4 regions of the Pseudomonas sp. S07E 245 genome follow, and region 1 is predicted to be linked to each of the others. Evidence: riboswitches for the same ligand, from Rfam matches in the RefSeq annotation. Region 1 holds a riboswitch; each other region holds the start of a gene.

The links. A riboswitch is a leader RNA that binds a small molecule or an ion and turns the genes downstream of it on or off. The one in region 1 is predicted to bind cobalamin.
Region 2: it holds a riboswitch for cobalamin, as region 1 does, so the genes downstream of both, cobO (cob(I)yrinic acid a,c-diamide adenosyltransferase) here and K3F44_RS05875 (CbtB-domain containing protein) in region 1, are expected to answer to the same signal.
Region 3: it holds a riboswitch for cobalamin, as region 1 does, so the genes downstream of both, K3F44_RS08225 (TonB-dependent siderophore receptor) here and K3F44_RS05875 (CbtB-domain containing protein) in region 1, are expected to answer to the same signal.
Region 4: it holds a riboswitch for cobalamin, as region 1 does, so the genes downstream of both, K3F44_RS08235 (ABC transporter substrate-binding protein) here and K3F44_RS05875 (CbtB-domain containing protein) in region 1, are expected to answer to the same signal.

Annotation. Positions count from the first base shown of each region.
Region 1 is NZ_CP080625.1:1,311,078-1,316,220, forward strand. It holds gene K3F44_RS05855 (DUF1272 domain-containing protein) at 161-403, opposite strand; gene cobM (precorrin-4 C(11)-methyltransferase) at 465-1,220, opposite strand; gene K3F44_RS05865 (cobalamin biosynthesis protein) at 1,251-1,655, opposite strand; gene K3F44_RS05870 (CbtA family protein) at 1,655-2,344, opposite strand; gene K3F44_RS05875 (CbtB-domain containing protein) at 2,355-2,540, opposite strand; cobalamin riboswitch at 2,639-2,863, opposite strand; cobalamin riboswitch at 2,981-3,178, shown strand; gene cobW (cobalamin biosynthesis protein CobW) at 3,280-4,347, shown strand; gene cobN (cobaltochelatase subunit CobN) at 4,351-5,143, shown strand, end outside.
Region 2 is NZ_CP080625.1:2,953,561-2,958,703, reverse strand. It holds gene K3F44_RS13640 (C40 family peptidase) at 1-344, shown strand, start outside; gene K3F44_RS13635 (C40 family peptidase) at 479-1,015, shown strand; gene K3F44_RS13630 (sorbosone dehydrogenase family protein) at 1,465-2,784, opposite strand; gene K3F44_RS13625 (hypothetical protein) at 2,866-3,444, opposite strand; cobalamin riboswitch at 3,595-3,748, shown strand; gene cobO (cob(I)yrinic acid a,c-diamide adenosyltransferase) at 3,867-4,478, shown strand; gene K3F44_RS13615 (cobyrinate a,c-diamide synthase) at 4,475-5,143, shown strand, end outside.
Region 3 is NZ_CP080625.1:1,835,946-1,841,088, forward strand. It holds gene lpxO (lipid A hydroxylase LpxO) at 97-996, shown strand; gene K3F44_RS08210 (carboxymuconolactone decarboxylase family protein) at 1,152-1,496, shown strand; gene K3F44_RS08215 (GNAT family N-acetyltransferase) at 1,574-2,143, shown strand; gene K3F44_RS08220 (outer membrane beta-barrel protein) at 2,201-2,947, opposite strand; cobalamin riboswitch at 3,111-3,315, shown strand; gene K3F44_RS08225 (TonB-dependent siderophore receptor) at 3,427-5,143, shown strand, end outside.
Region 4 is NZ_CP080625.1:1,841,597-1,846,739, forward strand. It holds gene K3F44_RS08230 (DUF1624 domain-containing protein) at 40-1,206, shown strand; cobalamin riboswitch at 1,235-1,437, shown strand; gene K3F44_RS08235 (ABC transporter substrate-binding protein) at 1,564-2,577, shown strand; gene K3F44_RS08240 (iron ABC transporter permease) at 2,574-3,590, shown strand; gene K3F44_RS08245 (ABC transporter ATP-binding protein) at 3,587-4,375, shown strand; gene K3F44_RS08250 (pseudoazurin) at 4,393-4,833, shown strand; gene K3F44_RS08255 (OprD family porin) at 4,830-5,143, shown strand, end outside.

The DNA of each region.
Region 1 (5,143 bases):
CGCAAACCTCAGGCAGCGCGCAAGATACGTCGATTCTCAGTCCATGATAATGCCGAGTATATGCGTGATGAACAAACCAGGTGATTCTGAGGAAAATTCCTACAAAAAATACGGTAACAATCAGGATGCGGCAGGCCTTCCGGCCTGCCGGCGGTAGGAATCAGGCGCAGGGCGCGTGGTCTTTGATGACGCGCTTAGTTGAGGCGGGGTTGTTGCTCAGTGCGTTACCAACGCGGGTCGGCCGGCTTTGCAGCTGACCAGCGCAGTTCGGGCAGCGTCCGTGCAGACGTTGTTCGGCACAGCTACGGCAATACGTGCATTCGAACGAGCAGATCATTGCATCCGGGCTGTCGCCGGGCAGTTCGACGGCGCAGCATTCACAGTTGGGGCGTAGTTCCAGCATGGGCGTGGCTCCGATAGCAACAAGGTAGGTCGAGTCTGCTCCGCGCTGGCGGCGCTGGCAATCAGCCGTTGCCGGGGCGATACAGGTGAGCATGGCCGGCGCGATACAGGGCTGATTCGGCGAACGGTGTATCCCCAAGTACGTGACCGACCAGGATCAGCGCAGTTCGCCGAAAATCCCGTGTACTGGTGAGTTCGACGATGTCCGCCAGCGTGCCTTTGACCCAGTCCTGATCCGGCCAGGTGGCGCGATGGATGACCGCAACCGGGCAGTCAGCGCCGTAATGCGGCAGCAGCTCTGCGACGATCCGTGGCAGGTGCTTGACGCCGAGGTGGATCGCCAGGGTGCTGCCATGCCGGGCCAGATCGCCGAGTTGCTCGCCGGCGGGCATCGGCGAGCTGTCGCCGTAACGAGTGAGGATCACCGTTTGGGCGATGCCCGGCAGGGTCAGTTCACAACCCAGCAGCGCGGCGCTGGCCGCCGTTGCCGTTACCCCAGGGATGATCTGGTAGTCGATGCCCAACTCGCGCAAGTGACGGATCTGCTCGCCGATGGCGCCATACAGGCTCGGGTCACCGCTGTGCACCCGCGCCACATCGTGGCCTAGCGCATGCGCGCTGTGCATGGCGTCGATGATCTGCTCAAGGTGCAGTTCGGCGCTGTTGATGACAGTTTCGGCGCTGTGGCCCTCGAGCACTGCGGCGGGGACCAGCGAGCCCGCGTAGATGATCACCGGGCACTGCCGGATCAGGCGCTGGCCTTTGACCGTGATCAGTTCCGGATCGCCCGGGCCGGCGCCGATGAAGTAGACCGTCATGGCAAATCCTTGCAAATAAAATGGAGGCGATTATCCAGCACTGGCGAGGGCGAGGGTAGCGCCCGCCAACGTTTGCCGGGTGAGCACCAGCCGCGCGCTGCCGTGAGCACGCGCGGCCAAGGCCAGGGCGGTGCTTTCGGCTACGCCCCAGCAGCCGCTGTGGGCGAAGGCTGTAGCGGAGTGCTGGCTGAGCTGTGGGGCAAAACGCTGCAACTGCTCTGCGGGAAAAAACTGCAGCGCCAGTTGCAGGCGATCGGCCAGTTGATGCAGGCCGGCCTCGCTGACTTTCAGCTCGATACTGGCGATGCCCTGCACTGCATGCAGGGTTAAGCCAAGGCTGGCCAGACTTTGTTGCAGCAGCGCTTCAAGCAGGTCGGCGGGGCAGCCCTTGCGGCAGCCAACGCCGACATACACGGCGGGTAGCGGCTCAGACATCAAGCCTGCCGCGAGCGGCGGAACAACCACGCACTGAGCAAGCCCAGGGCAATCCAGAAGGCGGCATTGGTCAGCCACGAGGCGATCTTGAACTGGGTTGCCAGGGCTTCAGGCGCAAGACTTTCATGCACGCTCGGCTGCGGCGCGCCGATCACGTGTGGCAGCGCCAACAGCAGTACGCCGACTACCTTCAGCAGCCAATGCTGGGCAAACACAATCAGGCCCAGGCCGACCGCAGTTGCGGCCGCAGTGCCGATCCACCAGGTCTGGCGCTGGCCAAGGTCGGCTGCCGCCGTGCCCGGCAGCTCTGCCGGCAAGCCCAGCGTTGGCGCCAGGCAGAACACGGCAAAACCGGCCAGGCCCCACAGCGCTCCGGTGGCGACCCGGTTGGGTTCGCGCAGGCTGTACAGCGCTGCCAGCATCAAGGCAAAGCCGACTGCAACCACCAGGTTGCCGCCGGTGGTGGCCAGCACGCGCTGCCAGCCGTCTTCAGGCGCCCAGGCTTCGGCACTGTGCTCGTGGGCAGCAACGGCGCTGTCGCCATGCTCATGCTGGGCAGCCGGCGCTGGGCTCTCGAAGGTTTCCGCTTCGAGGATCAACGGGCTGATCCAGAAGCTTTGCAGCAGGGTCAGCAGCAGGGCGGCGAGCAGGCCGCTGAACCCTGCAGTACGGGCAATGCGCGTGATCATGCGAGTCTACTCAGTGGCAGGGGAAGGCAGCGCTGTGGCGCGTATCGTGGGCTGCGTTGTGCACCGCCTCGATGTGCGAGAAACCGGCGAAGTACACCAGGCACAGGCCAACCAGGCTGGCGCCGACGGCGATGACCAGGCGTTGACTGAGGCTGACGGGGGTGGCGATGCTGTGTTTGGCACTGGTGATGGGCATGACGCAATCCTCTGCTTGTTATAGGCAGGGGGCAAGCGCACCGGCCCCGGGCATGGATGGCCCAGGGCAATGCGACAGCGCCCGCCCACCGCGGGGTGTTGATATTCGACTACGCAGGCCGGTCTCCGGGCTCACGAGGAGGAGCAGGGCTCCTTGAAAAGCGTCACCTTCCCATGCCCTACAGCCTGGCACAGTGGTCAAGACACTTCGCTCGCTTACCGTTGCGGGGGCAGCACCGGAGTAGTCGGGCTCTCCATTGAGGCCAGCGACGCACCGGTTTCCCGTTTCACCCCATAGGGGGCACCTGAACGCAAGGCGCTAGCAAACCATGCCGCAGCGGCGCGCTGCAAGTGACAAGTTGCACGCCAGCGTGCATTCAGCCGCCTATATATGGCAGATGACAGCCCCTAAAGCCGCTTGCAGCTTGCCGCCGGGGTGCGTAGCCTTGTCTGCTTCGAGGTTCTCCGGCGTGGCCGGAGCTAAGACGGGAACGCGGTCAAGCCGCGGCTGCCCCCGCAACTGTAAGCACTGATCAGGATCGACACAGCCACTGCGCCTTGCGCGGGAAGGCGTCATCCAACCGGCCCGGCGCCGGTGCGGTGCAAGCCAGGAGACCTGCCTCGAGACGATTTCGACTTTAATCCGGGCGGGGTGATCCGGAGGCGAACAAGCCCGGCTGTGACAGCCTGCGGCGCTCGTCCTGCATGCCCGCGCCATTCTGCCAAGGGCACACGCATCCATGAAAACACTGGCCAAACTCCCCGTCACCATCGTCACCGGCTTCCTCGGCTCGGGCAAAACCACGTTGCTGCGGCACATGCTCGACAACGCCCAGGGCAGGCGCATCGCGGTGATCGTCAACGAGTTCGGCGAGCTCGGTATCGACGGCGAAATCCTCAAACAATGCACCATCGGCTGCACCGAAGAAGAAGCCTACGGGCGTGTCTTCGAGCTGGCCAACGGCTGCCTGTGCTGCACCGTGCAGGAAGAGTTCTTCCCGGTCATGCGTGAGCTGGTGGCACGTCGCGGCGATCTGGACCACATCCTGATCGAAACCAGCGGCCTGGCCTTGCCCAAACCGCTGGTGCAAGCCTTCCAGTGGCCAGAAATCCGCAACGCCTGCACGGTCGATGCGGTGATCACCGTGGTCGACAGCCCGGCAGTGGCTGCCGGTACCTTCGCAGCGTTCCCAGACCAGGTCGATGCCCAGCGCAAGCTCGACCCGAACCTTGATCATGAGTCGCCGCTGCACGAACTGTTTGCCGACCAGCTGGCCAGCGCTGACCTGGTGGTGCTGAACAAGGCCGACCTGATCGACGCCGAAGGCCTGGCCAAGGTTCGCGCCGAAGTCTCCGAAGAGCTGCCGCCGGCGGTCAAGGTCATCGAAGCCAGCAGCGGCCGCCTGCCGCTGGATGTGCTGCTGGGCCTGGGTGCCGAATCGGAAGCGCACATTGATGGGCGCCGAACTCATCATGACAGCCACCATGACGACGATGATCATGACGATCACGACCATGATGCCTTCGACTCGATCTCGCTGGATTTGCCAGAGGCCGATGAGCGCTTGCTGCTGGCGGCCCTCAACCAATTGGTAGTGGAGTTTGGCATCCTGCGCGTGAAAGGCTTTGCAGCCATCCCGGGCAAGCCGATGCGTCTGCTGATCCAGGGCGTAGGGACCCGCTTCGACAAGCATTTCGACCGGGCCTGGGGCGCTGACGAGGCGCGCATCACGCGCCTGGTACTGATTGGCCAGGAGCTTGACGCCATTCAGCTCGAAGCCCGTCTGCGTCAGGCTCTGGAAGCCTGATCCATGCACCTGTTGCGCACCCAGCCCGGTGGTTTTGTCCCGGACGACAGTATTGCCGACCTCGGCCAGACTGCCGCCGAACTGGTCATTCTGTGCAGCGGTGACTCGCACCTGGCGCTGCTGGCCGAAACCGCGGAACAGCTGCCTGGCGACTACCCCAGCGTGCGCCTGGCCAATCCCATGCAGGTGCAAAACCATGCCTCGGTCGACCTGTATGTCGACCAGGTGCTGCGCCATGCAAAGTTGATCCTGGTATCACTGCACGGCGGCGTTGGCTACTGGCGCTACGGCATCGAGCAGTTGGTCGAGCTGGCGGCGCGCGGTGTTCAGGTGATCATGGTCCCGGGCGATGATCGGCCTGACCCCGAGCTCACCGGTTTGAGCACGGTCAGCAGCGACCAGGCCGAGCGCCTGTGGCACTACCTGCGCCAGGGCGGCAAGGCCAACGCGCTGAATCTGTTCAACTGCGTGGGCAACCTGTGGTTCCAGCGCGACTATGCCTGGCAGGAGCCGGAAGCGCTGGCCCGTACCGTGGTCTACCACCCAGCCAAGGCCAGTGCGCAGTTGCCGGACTGGTACGCCGACTGGGATCCTGCGCTGCCGGTGGCGCCGCTGCTGTTCTACCGCTCGCACCTGCAGGCGGCCAACACCGCGTTCATCGACGTGTTCTGTCAGCGGCTGCAGATGGCGGGGCTCAACCCGTTGCCGATCGCTGTAGCCAGCCTCAAAGAGCGGGCCTGTCTCGATCAGGTTGAAGCGTGGATGGATGAGGTCCAGGCCGAGGTGGTGATCAACA
Region 2 (5,143 bases), 1.6 Mb from region 1:
CGGAGAAGTCCGGTTTCGATTGCAGCGGTTTCATCGGTTATCTGTTCCGCGAAGAGGCTGGCATGAACCTGCCACGCTCGACCCGCGAGATGATCAACGTCGATGCACCGAAAGTAGCCCGCAACAAGCTCAAGCCAGGCGACCTGCTGTTCTTCAGCACTAACGGCCGCGGTCGCGTAAGCCATGCCGGCATCTACCTGGGTGACAATCAGTTCATCCACTCGAGCAGCCGTCGCAGCGGTGGTGTGCGTATCGATAATCTCCAGGATCGTTACTGGAGCAAGACCTTCATCGAGGCCAAGCGCGCCCTGGCCATGGCGCCAACGATGATCTCGCGTAACTGATAGCCAGTTGCTATATTCGCACGGCGGCGATGCTTAAAAAGCTCGCCGCCGTGCGCATTTACAGAAAGCGTCTAATCTAATTTCTCAACTCTTTTCGACTGCGGTCGATCGGCCTCTTACAGGAAGTTTCAGCCATGGTGACAGTGGCGCGCTTCGCATTTCTTTCGCTGGTGGCGATGCTCGCTGCCTGCTCCAGCCGTGCTCCGGCACCGGCACCTGTGGTTCAGCCACAAATCACCTTCAATCAACAACCCAGCTCTTCGCCGGTTGCGGCGGATGTGTTGTTCCGGGCTATCGGGTTGGTTGGCACGCCTTATCGCTGGGGCGGCAATACGCCGGATTCGGGGTTTGATTGCAGTGGGCTGATTGGCTATGTGTACCGGGATGCTGCTGGTATCAGCTTGCCGCGGTCGACTCGCGAGATGATTGTGATGCGGGCGCCTAGCATTGATGTCAATTCGCTGCAGTCGGGGGATTTGGTGTTCTTTGCTACCGGGGGCGGCTCGCAGGTTAGCCATGCCGGGATCTATGTCGGGGAAGGGCGCTTTGTGCATGCGCCGCGTACTGGCGGGACTGTGCGGTTGGATTACCTGAGTAATAGCTATTGGGCCAAAGCGTATTTGCAGGCCAAGCGAGTATTGCCGGCTGGGCATTTGGCGCAGAATCCCTGAATTAGCGACCTACGCGGTCCCTGTGGGAGCGGCCGTTAGCCGCGAAGGGCTGCGTAGCGGCCCCGGTGATCTCTGGTCGTTCACTGGTGCTGCGTGCTTATCCATTCTCTGTGGTGGCCTTGCGGGCCCCTTTCGCCCTTACGGCGAGTCACTTTTTTGGCAAACGCCCCAAAAAAGTAACCAAAAAAATGCTGGGCTCCACATCCGGCCCCTTCGCTGCGCTGCGGGGTTCCCTCGCTCCGGTCTTGCTCCCGGGAGGGCCGCGCTGTACGGGCCATCCTGGCCCGCAGCGCTTGCCGGCCATCCATGGCCGGCACCTCCCTTCGCAAGACCTGCGCTCGGCCTCCTGAGTCGCCGGTGGATCAAGATCAAAAGCAGATCAAGAGCACGCCTCGCTTCGCTGGCGCAGATCAAGAGCGAAAGTCAAAAGCCGGGGCTGCTCAGCGCTCTCATTGCTTTGCTGCGCTCACACGCCAAATCACATTGCCCACATCATCCGCTACCAGCACGCCCTCGCGCTGATCGCTGACCACGCCAACCGGTCGGCCCATTGCCTCACCTTGTTCACTCAAGAAACCGCTCAGTAGGTCCAGCGCCTGGCCTGCTGGCTTGCCGTCCGCATCGAACGGCACAAAGATCACTTTGTAACCACTGTGTGGCTTGCGGTTCCACGAGCCGTGTTGACCAATCAGCGCGCCACGGCCAAACGGTGCGGGCAACAAACCTGGCTCGATAAACGCCAGGCCAAGCGAAGCGGTATGTGGCCCCACGGCGTAATCCGGTACCAGCGCCTGGGCGACTTTGGCTGGGTCTTGTGGTTGTACCCGCACGTCCACGTGCTGCCCGTAGTAGCTGTACGGCCAGCCGTAGAAACCGCCATCCTTGACCGAGGTGATGTAGTCCGGGACCAGGTCGCTGCCGATCTCGTCGCGCTCATTGACCGCCGTCCATAGCGCCCCCGATTGCGGCTGCCAGGCCAATCCATTCGGGTTGCGCAGCCCGGAGGCGAAGATGCGGTGGCTGCCGGTTGCGCGGTCCACTTCCCAGATCGCCGCGCGGCCTTGCTCTTGCTGCATGCCGTTCTCTGCCACGTTGCTGTTGGAGCCTACCGTGACGTACAGCTTGCGCCCGTCGGGGCTGGCGATCACGTTCTTGGTCCAGTGGTGATTGAGGGTGCCACCCGGCAGGTCGGTGACCTTCTGCCCGCGGCCGTCGATCTGCAACGCATCGGTCACGTAATCGAAGCGCAGCAGCTTGTCGGTGTCGGCGATGTACAGGTCCTTGCCTACCAGCACCATGCCGAAGGGCGAGTTGAGCCCTTCGATAAAGCGGCTGCGGGTTTCGGCGACGCCGTCATGGTCGCGGTCGCGCAGCAGGGTGATGCGGTTGGCGGTGGGGACGCCGGCACCGGCCTTGGACATGGCTCGTTTCATGAACCAGCCGCGCAGGCCTTTGCCGTCGTCCGGCTTGGCCGGTGCGTTGGTTTCGGCGACCAGCACGTCGCCATTGGGCAGCACATACAGCCAGCGCGGATGGTCGAGATGGTCGGCAAATAGCGCAACCTGAGTGCCGGCCGCTGCAACTGGTTTGCCACCCTGCGGCCAGCCGACCGCCGGCGCGACGTTGACGGTTGGCAACAGGGTTTTGTTTGGCGCCGGTAACTGCGGTGTGGGGCCGATGCCATCGTTGACTCTGAGGCTGGCGGTCTCGCCGCAGCCGCCGAGGCCTGCGAGCAAGGCGAGCACAACGGCACTGCGCATTCTGTCCATGGGCGGGCTCTCGACAAGGGCTATGGCATACAGAACCATAGGCGCCGGACGAGGTTCAACCGGGCGCGGCGCAGGGCTGCTTCACGCTTGCTTGAACAGCAATGCAACACCTGGGAAATACTGGCCGTGCTCGTTGTGCAGCTTGCGATAGGCGTACGGGAAGTACCAGGCCACGGCGCAGGTGGTGTGCTTTTGCAGGTCATCGACCAGATCCTGGAGTTCTTCCGGGCTGGCGTGCTGGCCGGCTTTCCACGGGCTGACGAACAGCGCCCCGGCTTTGAGCTGGCTGGCATAGGCAATCGGCTTGGCGGCGCTGGTGGTTTCTTGCAGGGCGGCGGTCAGGTCGAGCCGGGCGATGCGCGGCCAGCGCTGGCTGGCGTGCAGGTGGATCGACTCCTCGGCGGTGCTGATGGCCAGGTCACAACGGCCTTCGCGCTCGCTTTCTTCGCGTTGCTTGCTGCTGGCAAACTGGGTCAGGGCGACCAGCTCGGCTTGCCAGGCAGCCGCAGCCAGCAGGCCGACGTTGGCCGCTGCGCCATGCCAGTAAGGCGCGTCGCTGGCATGGTTGAGTTCGGCGAAGCGATCGATGCAGTCGACCCAGCGCTCCAGGGCAGGACGCAAAAACTCCAGGCGCGGGTTGTTGATGATCAGACCTTGCATGCTGCGCACTCCTTATTGTGATTATCGCGGTCAGCTACAGTGATGGCGATATGATATCAATGCTAGCAGTCTGCGCTGTACTGTCGAATCGGCCATTGATCCAGGCCAAACCGGCCTTGTTTCATTGACGCTCCCGGTGCAACCCTCTAACCTTCGCGGCGTGTTTCAGGTGCCCTGCGGACTGCGGTCTGGCGGGGTGAAACTGGGAAGCCGGTACCAGTCCGGCGCTGCCCCCGCAACGGTAGGTGAGCCGCGTACGTAGCGCTCACGAGCCCGGAGACCGGCCTGTTACTGCCAACGGCATCACGGAGGGTGATGCACAGTTCACTGTGGTTTGCGCCACGGCGCCTGCGCGTTCTCCGTTTGCCTGCCTTTCGATCTGTCGCCGCCCGGTGCGCGCGCAGGCACTTGCGGAGAACCTTATGAGCGACAACCCCGAACGCGACGAACGCCACCTGGCGCGCATGCAGCGCAAAAAGGCGATCATCGACGAGCGCATCGCCAACTCTCCCAATCAATGCGGCCTGCTGCTGGTGCTGACCGGTAATGGCAAGGGCAAAAGCAGCTCGGCTTTCGGCATGCTCGCCCGCGCGCTGGGCCATGACATGCAGTGCGGTGTGGTGCAGTTCATCAAGGGTCGCAACAGCACCGGCGAAGAGCTGTTCTTCCGCCGTTTCCCCGAGCAGGTGCGCTACCACGTGATGGGCGAGGGCTTTACCTGGGAAACCCAGGACCGCCAGCGCGACATCGCCGCGGCAGAAGCCGCCTGGGCGGTATCGCGGCAAATGCTGCAGGACCCGTCGATTCATTTCGTTGTGCTGGATGAGCTGAACATCGCCCTCAAGCATGGTTATCTCGACCTGGACCAGGTGCTCACTGACATTCAGGCTCGTCCGCCAATGCAGCACGTGATCGTCACCGGCCGCGGCGCCAAACCGGAAATGGTCGAACTGGCCGACACCGTCACCGAGATGGGCATGCTCAAGCACGCCTTCCAGGCCGGTATCCGCGCGCAGAAGGGCGTGGAACTATGAGTGACCCGCGCCAGTGCCCGGCGGTGCTGATCGCAGCGCCCGCTTCCGGGCAGGGCAAGACCACCGTGACCGCAGCCCTGGCGCGCCTGCACCGCAACCTCGGGCGCAAGGTGCGGGTGTTCAAGTGCGGTCCGGACTTTCTCGACCCAATGATTCTGGAGCGGGCCAGCGGCGCGCCGGTGTACCAGCTCGATCTGTGGATGATCGGCGCGCAAGAGAGCCGGCGACTGCTCTGGGAAGCTGCCGCCGAGGCCGACCTGATCCTCATCGAAGGGGTCATGGGCTTGTTCGATGGCACTCCGTCCAGCGCTGATCTGGCGCGCCATTTCGGCGTGCCGGTACTGGCGGTGATCGACGGTACCGCCATGGCCCAGACCTTTGGTGCGCTGGCCCTGGGCCTGGCACGCTACCAGGCCGATCTGCCGTTCGCCGGGGTGCTGGCCAACCGGGTTGGCAGCCTGCGCCACGCGCAACTACTTGAAGGCAGCCTGACCGAAGGCCTGCGCTGGTACGGCGGGCTGTCGCGCGAGCGCGGCATCGAGCTGCCCAGTCGCCACCTGGGCCTGGTGCAAGCCAGCGAACTGAACGACCTTGACCAGCGCCTCGACGCCGCCGCCGAGGCCCTGGCTGGCAGCTGCGATGCCGCGTTGCCGCCAGCGGTGAGC
Region 3 (5,143 bases), 520 kb from region 1:
GATCAAATGTAACAATAAGTACAAAGTCGTACGCGGTTTGTTTATGCTGGCGCGCTCTAGCCATGGCTCATGGCCATTCTCTACAAGTGTTTGTCGATGAAAATTGCTTTCGTACTAATCTTCGTCCTCTCGATTGCCTATGTGCATCTGCGTGGTCGTGTGCGCCACAAACTGACGCGCCAGCTGGGCGATCATTCGAGTTTCCTCGCGCCGATCAACAGCTTCCTCTACCTGTTTTCCAGGCTGCCGGCCAAACCCTACCTGCCGGTCGATGCCTTCCCTGAGCTGCAACCACTCAAGGACAACTGGCAGGAAATCCGCGCTGAAGCCCAGCAACTGTTGCACGTTGGCGAAATCAAAAAGTCCGACAACCATGACGACGTCGGCTTCAATTCGTTCTTCAAGACCGGCTGGAAGCGCTTCTACCTGAAGTGGTATGGCGAGACCCACCCGTCGGCGATGACCCTGTGCCCGCGCACCACCGAGCTGCTGCAAGGGATCGGTACGGTCAAGGCGGCCATGTTCGCCACCCTGCCCCCAGGCGCCAGGCTGGTTCGCCACCGTGACCCGTATGCCGGCTCCTATCGTTATCACCTGGGCCTGGACACGCCGAACGACGATGGCTGCTATATCGATGTCGACGGCGAAAAATACTCGTGGCGCGACGGCGAGGCGGTGATTTTCGACGAAACCTACATCCACTACGCCGCCAACACCACCGAGCACAACCGCATCATCCTCTTTTGCGATGTCGAGAGGCCGCTCAAGTACCGCTGGGCTAGCGGCTTCAACCGCTGGTTCAGCCGCAAGGTGATGGCCGCGGCTGCAGCGCCCAACAACGCCAATGACAAGACTGGCGCAATCAACCGCCTGTTCACCCGCATCTACAAAATCCGCGAGCGTGGCAAGGCGTTGAAAAAACGCAACCGCATGCGCTATTACCTGGAAAAGTGGCTGGTGGTAGCGGCGCTGGTGCTGGTGTTCATCTACATCTGAGGCAGCCTGGCAAGGCGCCGTCATACTGGCGGCGCTGATTTTTGCGAGGCGACTGCTACCTAAGTGCAACAGCCTTTCGACTATTTTCCCGCTCGCCAACGCGCCCCGCTCGACTAGCCTGAAAGCTCCTGCCGCAACCCTACAAGGTGAAGACAATGAGCATGATGGACTGGGACGCCTACCGTAAGCAGCTGATGGCTGGCATCGGCGACCTCAAGCAACTCTCACCGGACACCGTCGCGGGCTACATGACCGCCAGCGGCGCCGGGGCCAAGACCAACCACTTGGATGCCAAGACCCGCGAGTTGATCTCGCTGGCGGTTGCCGTCACCACCCGCTGCGACGGCTGCATTGCCGTGCACTCCAAGGAAGCCCTCAAGCAGGGCGCGACCCGCGAGCAGATCGCCGAGGCGCTCGGTGTCGCCGTGGCGATGAACGCTGGAGCTGCGCTGGTCTATTCGACCCGAGCTCTGGATGCACTGGGCAAAGCCGACGAGTAAGCCTGTCGGCGTCGCCGCACTTGCGCGGCGGCGCCTGCACCACCAGACTTGCCGGCTCAGCCCGTGCAGGTACCGCCATGATCCACATTCGCCCCATGACCGCCGCCGACTTCGAGGCCTTCTGGCCCACCTTGCAAAGCATCGTCCAGGCCCGCGAAACCTACGCCTTCGACCCGCAGATCAGCTTCGAGCAGGCGCGCCAGCTGTGGCTGGAGGCACCGCTGCATACGCTGGTGGCGGAGCAGGACGGCGAGCTGCTTGGCTCGTATTACCTCAAAGCCAATGCCGCCGGACCCGGCGCCCATGTGGGCAATTGTGGCTACATGGTCTGCCCGGTTGCACGCGGGCGTGGCGTGGCCAGGTTGATGTGCGAGCACTCACAGAAGCTTGCCCGTCAGGAAGGGTTTCTGGCGTTGCAGTTCAATTCGGTGGTGGCTAGTAACGAGGTGGCCGTGGCGCTGTGGCGCAAGCTTGGCTTCGATGAGGTCGGCCGCCTGCCCAAGGCCTACCGGCATGCCCGGCTGGGGCTGGTGGATTGCCTGGTGATGTACAAATGGCTGGCGGATGAGCCGGTGGTGGAGAAACCTGCGCTGCTGATCGGGCGCAAGAACATTGAAGCGCGGGTGTCGCGGCGGCGTGGCAAGTAGCCGCGGATCTGCGTAGTAAACGGGGACCGCTATGCGGCCCCCTGCTAACGCGCTGAATCAGAACGCCAGACCTACCTTCACGCCGAACTCATCACGCTTGAGCTTGGTATTGTCGGCTGCATCCGACTCTTCATCGAGTTTGTACTCGGTGCGGGTGTAGTAGACGCTGCCGTAAATGGGCATACCGCCCTGCTGGTTCATCAGCAGGCTGACTTCGGCATAAGGGTTGGTGCGGTCTTTCATATCGACGGTGTCGCTGCCGAAATCGTCGACCTTGAGCTTGGCGCGGCCGTCGAGGGTGCGGCGGGCACCGACTTCCACGCGCAGCGTCGAAGCATCGAACTGGTGGTTGTAGCCGACGGCAGCCTTGGCGAACGGCGACTTGTAAGTCAGCTCGGTATCCAGGTCGTTGAGCTCCGGTTCGAAGCGCGACCAGTCATAACCACCGCCCACGGTGAAGTCGAGGAAGTTGCGCGCGTCCATCGCAGCACGCCAGCCCAGGTCCAGATCAACCTTGGCCTCCTTGAGCTTGTTGTCGCTCTTCTTGCCATACTTGGCGTCCGCGCCAATCTGGTAGATGAAACCGGATTCGGCGGTCATCTTGTTGCCATAGTTGGCGAACAGGCCACCTTGACCGAGGTGATCGGTCTCCGATTCAGAACCGCCTTCGAACTTGAATTTGTCGTAGCTGCCGAGCAGGCCGAAAGTGAACAGCGGATCGGTACTTGGCGCAGCGCTGGCAGCAAGCGGGGCAGCGATCAGGGCCAGCAGGCAAGAATGACGCAACAGGTTACGGGTGGACATTGGTAAAGGTCTCCATGACGTGGGTGTTTCTGTGACAATCGAGCGGTTCGATGCACACCAAATGTGAAAAGTTCGAAAAAGAATCAGTAAAAACTCGCAAACCTCTAATGCGTCACAAATTTTTCTTAGCGCCAAGGTTTGACTAAGGCCACTTTCGATGCTCAGATGCGCGCCAGTTTCAGGTGTCCTGCGCCGCCGTGCGCAGGGTGAAACGGGAAGCCGGTGCGTCATCTGCATGACTAGTCCGGCGCTGCCCCCGCAACGGTAAGCGAGTGAAACCTTCGACACACCACTGTGCCCGTGCACGGGAAGGTGAAGGTTTCCAGCCCTCGCAAGCCCGGAGACCGGCCTGCAACTTTCAGTTGGCAAACCCGCGGTGGGCGGGCGCAGGCCGGTTTGCGCGTGCGCCCAGCGTTCGTGCCCGCTTGTCTTTGCGTTGTTTCCACCGGGATCCTTACTTCCTGCACCAGTGGAACGACATGTCCCGTACCAATACCTTTACTCTTCTGGCGGCCTGCATTGCCGCCGCTTCGCCAGCCGTGGCCGCAGAGCCGACGAGCAAGGTCGTCGCCCTGCCCTCTATCGCGATCAGCGAACGCCGCGACGCAAGCGCCGACCTCACCAGCAGCAGCGAGACCGGCTCGCGCCTCGGCCTGACTGCCTTCGAAACACCAGCCAGTGTCAGCAGCCTTAGCGTCGAACAGATCCAGCAGCGCAGCAACCTCACCGTGCAGGATGCGGTCACCCGCACCCCCGGTATCACCTCCATCGGCACCCCAGGCGATGGCGGCACTGGCCTCAGCGCACGCGGCTTCAACGGCCATGGTTCGGTGATGACCCTGTTCGACGGCGCGCGCCTGTACACCGGTGCCGGCACCCAGACTTTCCCGGTCGACCCATGGCTGGTCGAACGTATCGAAGTGCTGCGCGGTCCGGCGTCGGTGTTATACGGCGAAGGCGCCACCGGCGCGGTGGTCAACGTCATCCCGAAAAAGCCCGTGCAAGGCGAGATCCACAACCAGCTGCGCCTGGGCTACGGCTCATGGGACCGCCAGCAACTGGGCCTGGACAGCGGCGGCAGCCTGAGCGAGCGCCTCAGCTACCGTGCCACCATCAACAAGCAGCAAGGCAATGGCCATATCGACCGCGGCGACTCACGCAACCTGGCCCTGAGCCTGGCACTGCGCTTCGATGCCAACGAAGACCTGAGTTTCACCCTCGCCCACGAACGCGGCGACGCCGAGCCGATGAACTACTTCGGCACACCGCTGATTGCCGGGCACTACCGTGACAGCCTGCGCGACAAGAACTACAACGTGCGTGACGCCGAATTGCGCTACCACGATGAATGGACCCGCCTGAGCAGCGAGTGGGCTATCAGCGACAACGTCAGCGCCAGCAACCAGCTCTATTACATCAAGAGCCGTCGCCACTGGCGCAACGCCGAAAACTACAACTGGGACGCAGACGTCGGCCAACTGCTGCGCAATGGCTTTCTCGAGATCAAGCACAACCAGGAGCAGATCGGTGATCGCCAGAGCTTCACCTTCCAGCACAGCCTGTTTGGCCTGGCCAGCACGACCGTGGTGGGCGCCGAATACAACAAGATCCGTTTCCGCCTGACCAACAACTGGCCCTACACCGATATCGGCAACGACTACATTGACCCGTGGCAGCCCGCGCCCGGCCAGTTCGTCAGCGCCACGCCGCTGCAACCGCGCTCGTTCAGTACCACCCACAGCGCAGCGCTGTTCGCCGAAAACCGCACGCAGTTGACTGAGCAGCTGTCGCTGGTCACCGGTATTCGCCGTGATCAAAACCACATCGAGCGCGATAACCTGGTCGACGGCAGCCGCACCGACCGCAGTCTCAGCGGCGGCAACTGGCGCGCAGGGCTGGTCTATGCGCTGACGCCGGACCTGTCGCTGTACGGCCAGTACTCGACCAGTGAAGACGGTGTGGAAAACCTGGTCAGCCTCAGCTCGGCACAGATGAACTTCGACCTGACCGAAGCGCGCCAGACCGAACTTGGCGTCAAGCAGCGCTTTCTTGATGGCCGTGGCGAGTGGACCTTGGCCGCTTATCACATCGTCAAGAAAAAGCTGCTGGTCGACGACCCTGTCAGCCATCAACCGCAACAGGCCGGCCAGCAGACCTCCGATGGCCTGGAAGCGACCCTCGAATTGGCCCTGGCCA
Region 4 (5,143 bases), 530 kb from region 1:
ATAAGATAACGTTACACAAAACTTCACCAGCGAAATTTCATGACAAGCGCTCTGACCTCCCCCACCCTCGTCAGCCAACGCCTGCAGAGCATCGATGCCCTGCGCGGGCTGGTCATTCTGTTCATGCTGCTCGATCACGTACGCGAGACCTTCTTCATGCATCATCAGGTGGTTGACCCGATGACCATCGAAAGCACCGAACCTTCGCTGTTTTTCAGCCGCACCCTGGCGCATCTGTGCGCCCCGGTGTTCGTCCTGCTGACCGGTCTTTCGGCCTGGCTGTATGGCGAGAAGTATCAAGGCCGCGGCGCCACCTCGGCGTTCCTGTTCAAGCGCGGGCTGTTTCTGGTGGTGCTGGAATTCACCCTGGTCAACTTCGCCTGGACCTTCCAGTTGCCCCCGACGGTGATCTACATGCAGGTGATCTGGGCGATCGGCGTGAGCATGATCGCGCTGTCACTGCTGGTCTGGCTGCCACGCCCGGCGCTGATCGCGCTCAGTGCGCTGATCATCGCCGGGCATAACCTGCTCGACGGCGTGCACTTTGCGCCCGGCTCGGTCATGCATGTGCCGTGGGCGATCCTGCATGACCGCGGCTGGCTGGAAGTGTCCGACAGCCTGCGCATGCGCACTTCCTACCCAGTGCTGCCGTGGATTGGCGTGATTGCCCTTGGCTACGCCCTCGGCCCCTGGTTCGCCCGCAGCAGCGTCGCCAGCGTGCGTCAACGGCGCTTGCTGCTGGCGGGTGTAGCGGCCCTGCTCGGCTTCGTCGGCCTGCGCCTGCTCAATGGCTACGGCGAAGCGCCGTGGAGCAGCTACCCGAGCCTGATGCAGACCGTGATGAGCTTTTGCAACATCACCAAGTACCCACCGTCGCTGCTGTTCCTGGCGCTGACGCTGGGCGCCGGGCTGCTGTTGCTGCGCGGTTTCGAACGCGCCGGCCAGGCGCGCTGGATCAGTGTGTTGGCAGTGTTCGGCGCGGCGCCGATGTTTTTCTACCTGCTGCACCTGTATGTGCTCAAGCTGCTGTACCTGGCCTGTGTCGCGCTGTTCGGGTTCAATCAGGGTGGTTATTTCGGCTTCGACAGCATCGGCTTCATCTGGCTGACTGCCGGCTTGCTGGCGGCGGCGTTGTACCTGCCGGTGCGCCAGTTTGCCCAACTCAAGGCACGCCGCCGCGACATCAGCTGGCTCAAGTATCTCTGAAAAGCGTTTTCCCCCGGCGGCGTGATGGTCTACCATGCCGCCCGCCGGTTTCCATCACGGAACTAACAGGGAATCCCAGGCCTGCCCTTGAATGCAGGCGAAACGGAACTGCCCCCGCAACTGTAAGTGCCGAGCCTGCTCCATTGATGCCACTGGGTTGCTGACCCGGGAAGGCTGGAGCCAGGCCATGACGCACCAGTCAGGAGACCTGCCGGCAAACATTTACCAACCGGCGGGGTGTCCGGGCTGGCCATCTCCACCCTTCCCAGGGTGCTGCCTATTGCCGTGCGCAATGGGCAAGGCGATGCCTGTCCGTGGGTTCATTCCCCGCATTGTTCGATAGGAGATCGCCCACCCATGCTGCCCCGTTTCGTGACCCTGCTGGCAGGCCTGAGCCTGTCTGGCTTGGCCCAGGCCGCCGCCACCCACTATCCGCTGACCATCGACAACTGCGGCGCGGTGCAGACCTTTGCCCAGGCGCCGCAGCGCGCAGTGACCATCGGCCAGGCCGGTACCGAAATGCTCTATGCACTGGGCCTGGGCGACAAGCTGGTGGGCACCTCGCTGTGGTTCAACAACGTGCTGCCCGAGTTCAAGGCGCAGAACGACAAGGTCGAGCGCCTCGCTGACAACGACCCAAGCTTTGAAGCAGTGGTCGGCAAGCGCCCGCAACTGGTAGCTGCGCAGTTCGAATGGATGATCGGCGCACAGGGTGTGGTCGGCACCCGTGAGCAGTTCAACGAGCTGAACGTGCCGACCTATGTGCTGCCGTCCGATTGCGAAGGCAAGGACAACCTGGTCGGTGCCGACGGCACCCGGCTGCAGCCGTTCCAGATCGCCAGCATCTACAAAAGCGTCAGCCAACTGGCCGAGATCTTCGACGTGCAGGCGCGTGGCGAAGCGCTCAACAACGAGCTCAAGCAGAGCCTGGACAATGCCCGCAAACAACTGGCCGGCCACGACCTGTCGCAGACCTCCGCCCTGTTCTGGTTCTCCAGTGCCGACCTCGACATCGACCCCTATGTCGCCGGCCGCCAGGGCGTGGCCGACTTCATGCTGCAGACCCTGGGGGTGCGCAACGTGGTCGAGTCCAGCGAAGAGTGGCCAACCGTTGGCTGGGAAACCCTGGCCAAGGCCAACCCGACCTGGCTGATCATCGCCCGCATGGACCGCCGCCGCTTCCCTGCCGATGACTACCAGAAGAAGCTCGAATTCCTCCGTAGTGACCCCGTCACCAAACACATGGACGCCGTTCGCGAGGGCCGCATCATCGTCCTCGATGCCGACGCGATGCAGGCCGGTATTCGCCTGTTCCGTGGCCTGGAGACGCTGTCCAACGCGTTTGCTTCGGGGAAAGCCGAGCAACCATGATGCGTCTGCTGCCCTACTGCGCCGCTGCCCTGCTCGCCTTGCTGGGGGCGATGCTTGCCGGTATCGCCATTGGTGAAACGCCAGTCGCGCCCAGCGTGGTCGTGCAGGTCCTGGCCAACCACCTGTGGGACGCCGGTTACCCAGTCGACCCGATCGACGCGGGCATCGTCTGGAACTATCGCCTGACCCGCACCCTGGTGGCTGCCGCATGCGGCGCCGGGCTGGCGACCTGCGGGGTGATCCTGCAGGCGCTGCTGCGCAATCCGCTGGCCGAGCCGTATCTGCTTGGGTTGTCGGCGGGCGCCTCGACGGGTGCGGTCGCGGTAGCCCTGCTCGGGCTTGGTGGCGCTGCGCTGTCGATGTCGGGCGGCGCGTTCATTGGTGCACTGGCAGCGTTCGGCCTGGTCCTGTTGCTGTCGCGGGCCAGCGGTGCTGGCGGCGGCAATGCCCAGGTGATTCTGGCCGGGATCGCTGGCTCGCAGTTGTTCAGCGCGCTTACGGCATTCTTGATCACCAAGTCGGCGACTGCCGAACAGGCGCGCGGCATTCTGTTCTGGCTGCTGGGTAACCTCAGCGGCGTGCGTTGGCCGTCGGTGTGGCTGGCGGTGCCGGTGGCGCTGCTGGGTTTGGCGGTATGCCTGTGGCATCGGCGCACCCTCGACGCCTTTACCTTCGGCGCCGACTCGGCGGCCTCGCTGGGTATTCCGGTGCGCCGCAGCCAACTGCTGCTGATCAGCTGCGCGGCGCTGGTTACGGCAGTGATGGTATCGATTGTCGGCGCCATCGGTTTTGTCGGCCTGGTCATTCCACACGCACTGCGCCTGCTGCTCGGCACCGGGCACAGCCGCCTGCTGCCGGCCAGTGCCCTGGGAGGTGCGCTGTTCCTGATCAGCGCCGATATCCTCTCGCGGACCTTGATTCCTGGGCAGGTGATTCCGGTCGGCGTGGTCACTGCGCTGATTGGCGCGCCGCTGTTCGCCTTGATTCTGGTAAGCCGCCGGGGGCGCGCATGACCAACCTCAACAGCGTGAGTCTCGCGCCGCTCAGTTGCCGAGGCCTTGGCCTGCGTCTGGGTGGCAACGATGTGCTCGAAGCGGTCGAGCTTGAGGTGATCGCCGGGGAAACCCTCGGCGTGGTTGGCCCAAATGGCTCCGGCAAATCGACCCTGCTCAAACTGCTTGCCGGCCTGCTCAAACCGAGTAGCGGCGAAGTGCAACTGCTCGGCCAGCCACTGGCGCGCATGCCCCGGCGGCAGATCGCCCAGGCTTTGGCTCTGGTCGAGCAGCAAGCCGACACCAGCGATGCCATCAGCGTGTATGACGCCGTGGCCCTGGGCCGCACACCATGGCTATCGGCGCTGGCGCCGTACTCCCCCGAGGATCGGCGCATCGTCGAGCAGGCCCTTACCGATCTTGACGCCCTGCACTTGCGCCAGCGTCTCTGGCACAGCCTGTCCGGCGGCGAGCGGCAGCGCGTGCACATCGCCCGAGCGCTGGCCCAGCGGCCAGGCGTATTGCTGCTCGATGAGCCAACCAACCACCTCGATATCCAGCACCAACTGAGCCTGCTGCAACAGGTCCAGGCACTGCCGGTGACGACCTTGGTGGCTTTACATGATTTGAACCAGGCGTTGACCTGCGACCGCCTCGCGGTGCTCGACCAAGGCCGCTTGGTAGCACTCGGCAAGCCGCATGACGTGCTGACCCCAGAGCGCCTGCTGCTGACCTTCGGCGTGCACGCTCACTACCTGACCGATCCTTATGACGGCGCCCGCATACTGCGTTTTCGCGCCCCTTGAACACGGATGTTCCCACTATGTTTTCGCGCCCTCTCGCCTTGCTGCTGTGCAGCGCCCTACTCGCCCCGCCGGCTCACGCCGAAATCCATGAAGTAAAGATGCTCAACCGCGGCAGCGACGGCGCCATGGTCTATGAACCGGACCACCTGCACATCGCTCCCGGCGACAGCGTGCGCTTTGTGCCGAGCATGAGCGGGCACAATGCCGCGACCCTGGCCGAGCTGCTGCCAGCCGGCGCCGAAGCCTTCAAGAGCAAGCTCAATCAGCCCCACGAGCAGCAGTTCAGCGTACCGGGGTTGTATGCAATTCAGTGCATTCCGCACTTGGCGATGGGCATGGTCATGTTGATCCAGGTTGGCGAACCGGCGGTCGATATGCCGGCCCTGCCGGCGACCTTGCCAGCCCGGGCCAAGGCCCGTCTGCAAGTACAGCTGGAGAAACTGGGAACAGGTCAGTGAGCCATTTCAAGCGCGCTGCTGCTCTGCTCCCGCTGATCACTGTCGCCCCTCTGGCAGCCGCCGAGTCTGCCCAGGCAAAGGCCAATGGGCTGATTGAAGACAGCAGCTGGAGCCTGCTCAACCGCAGCGTATTCGACCAGCGCGATTATCGTCACGGCGCCAGCAACAGCGGCGCGCGCAACGCCTACAAACCGCGTAGCGAGCGTAGCGGCAAAGCCGAAGAGTGGGGCTATGGCCTGATGGGTACGTTGCAGTCAGGGTTCACCCAGGGCCTGATCGGGGTTGGCGTCGATGCCCATGCTTACCTCGG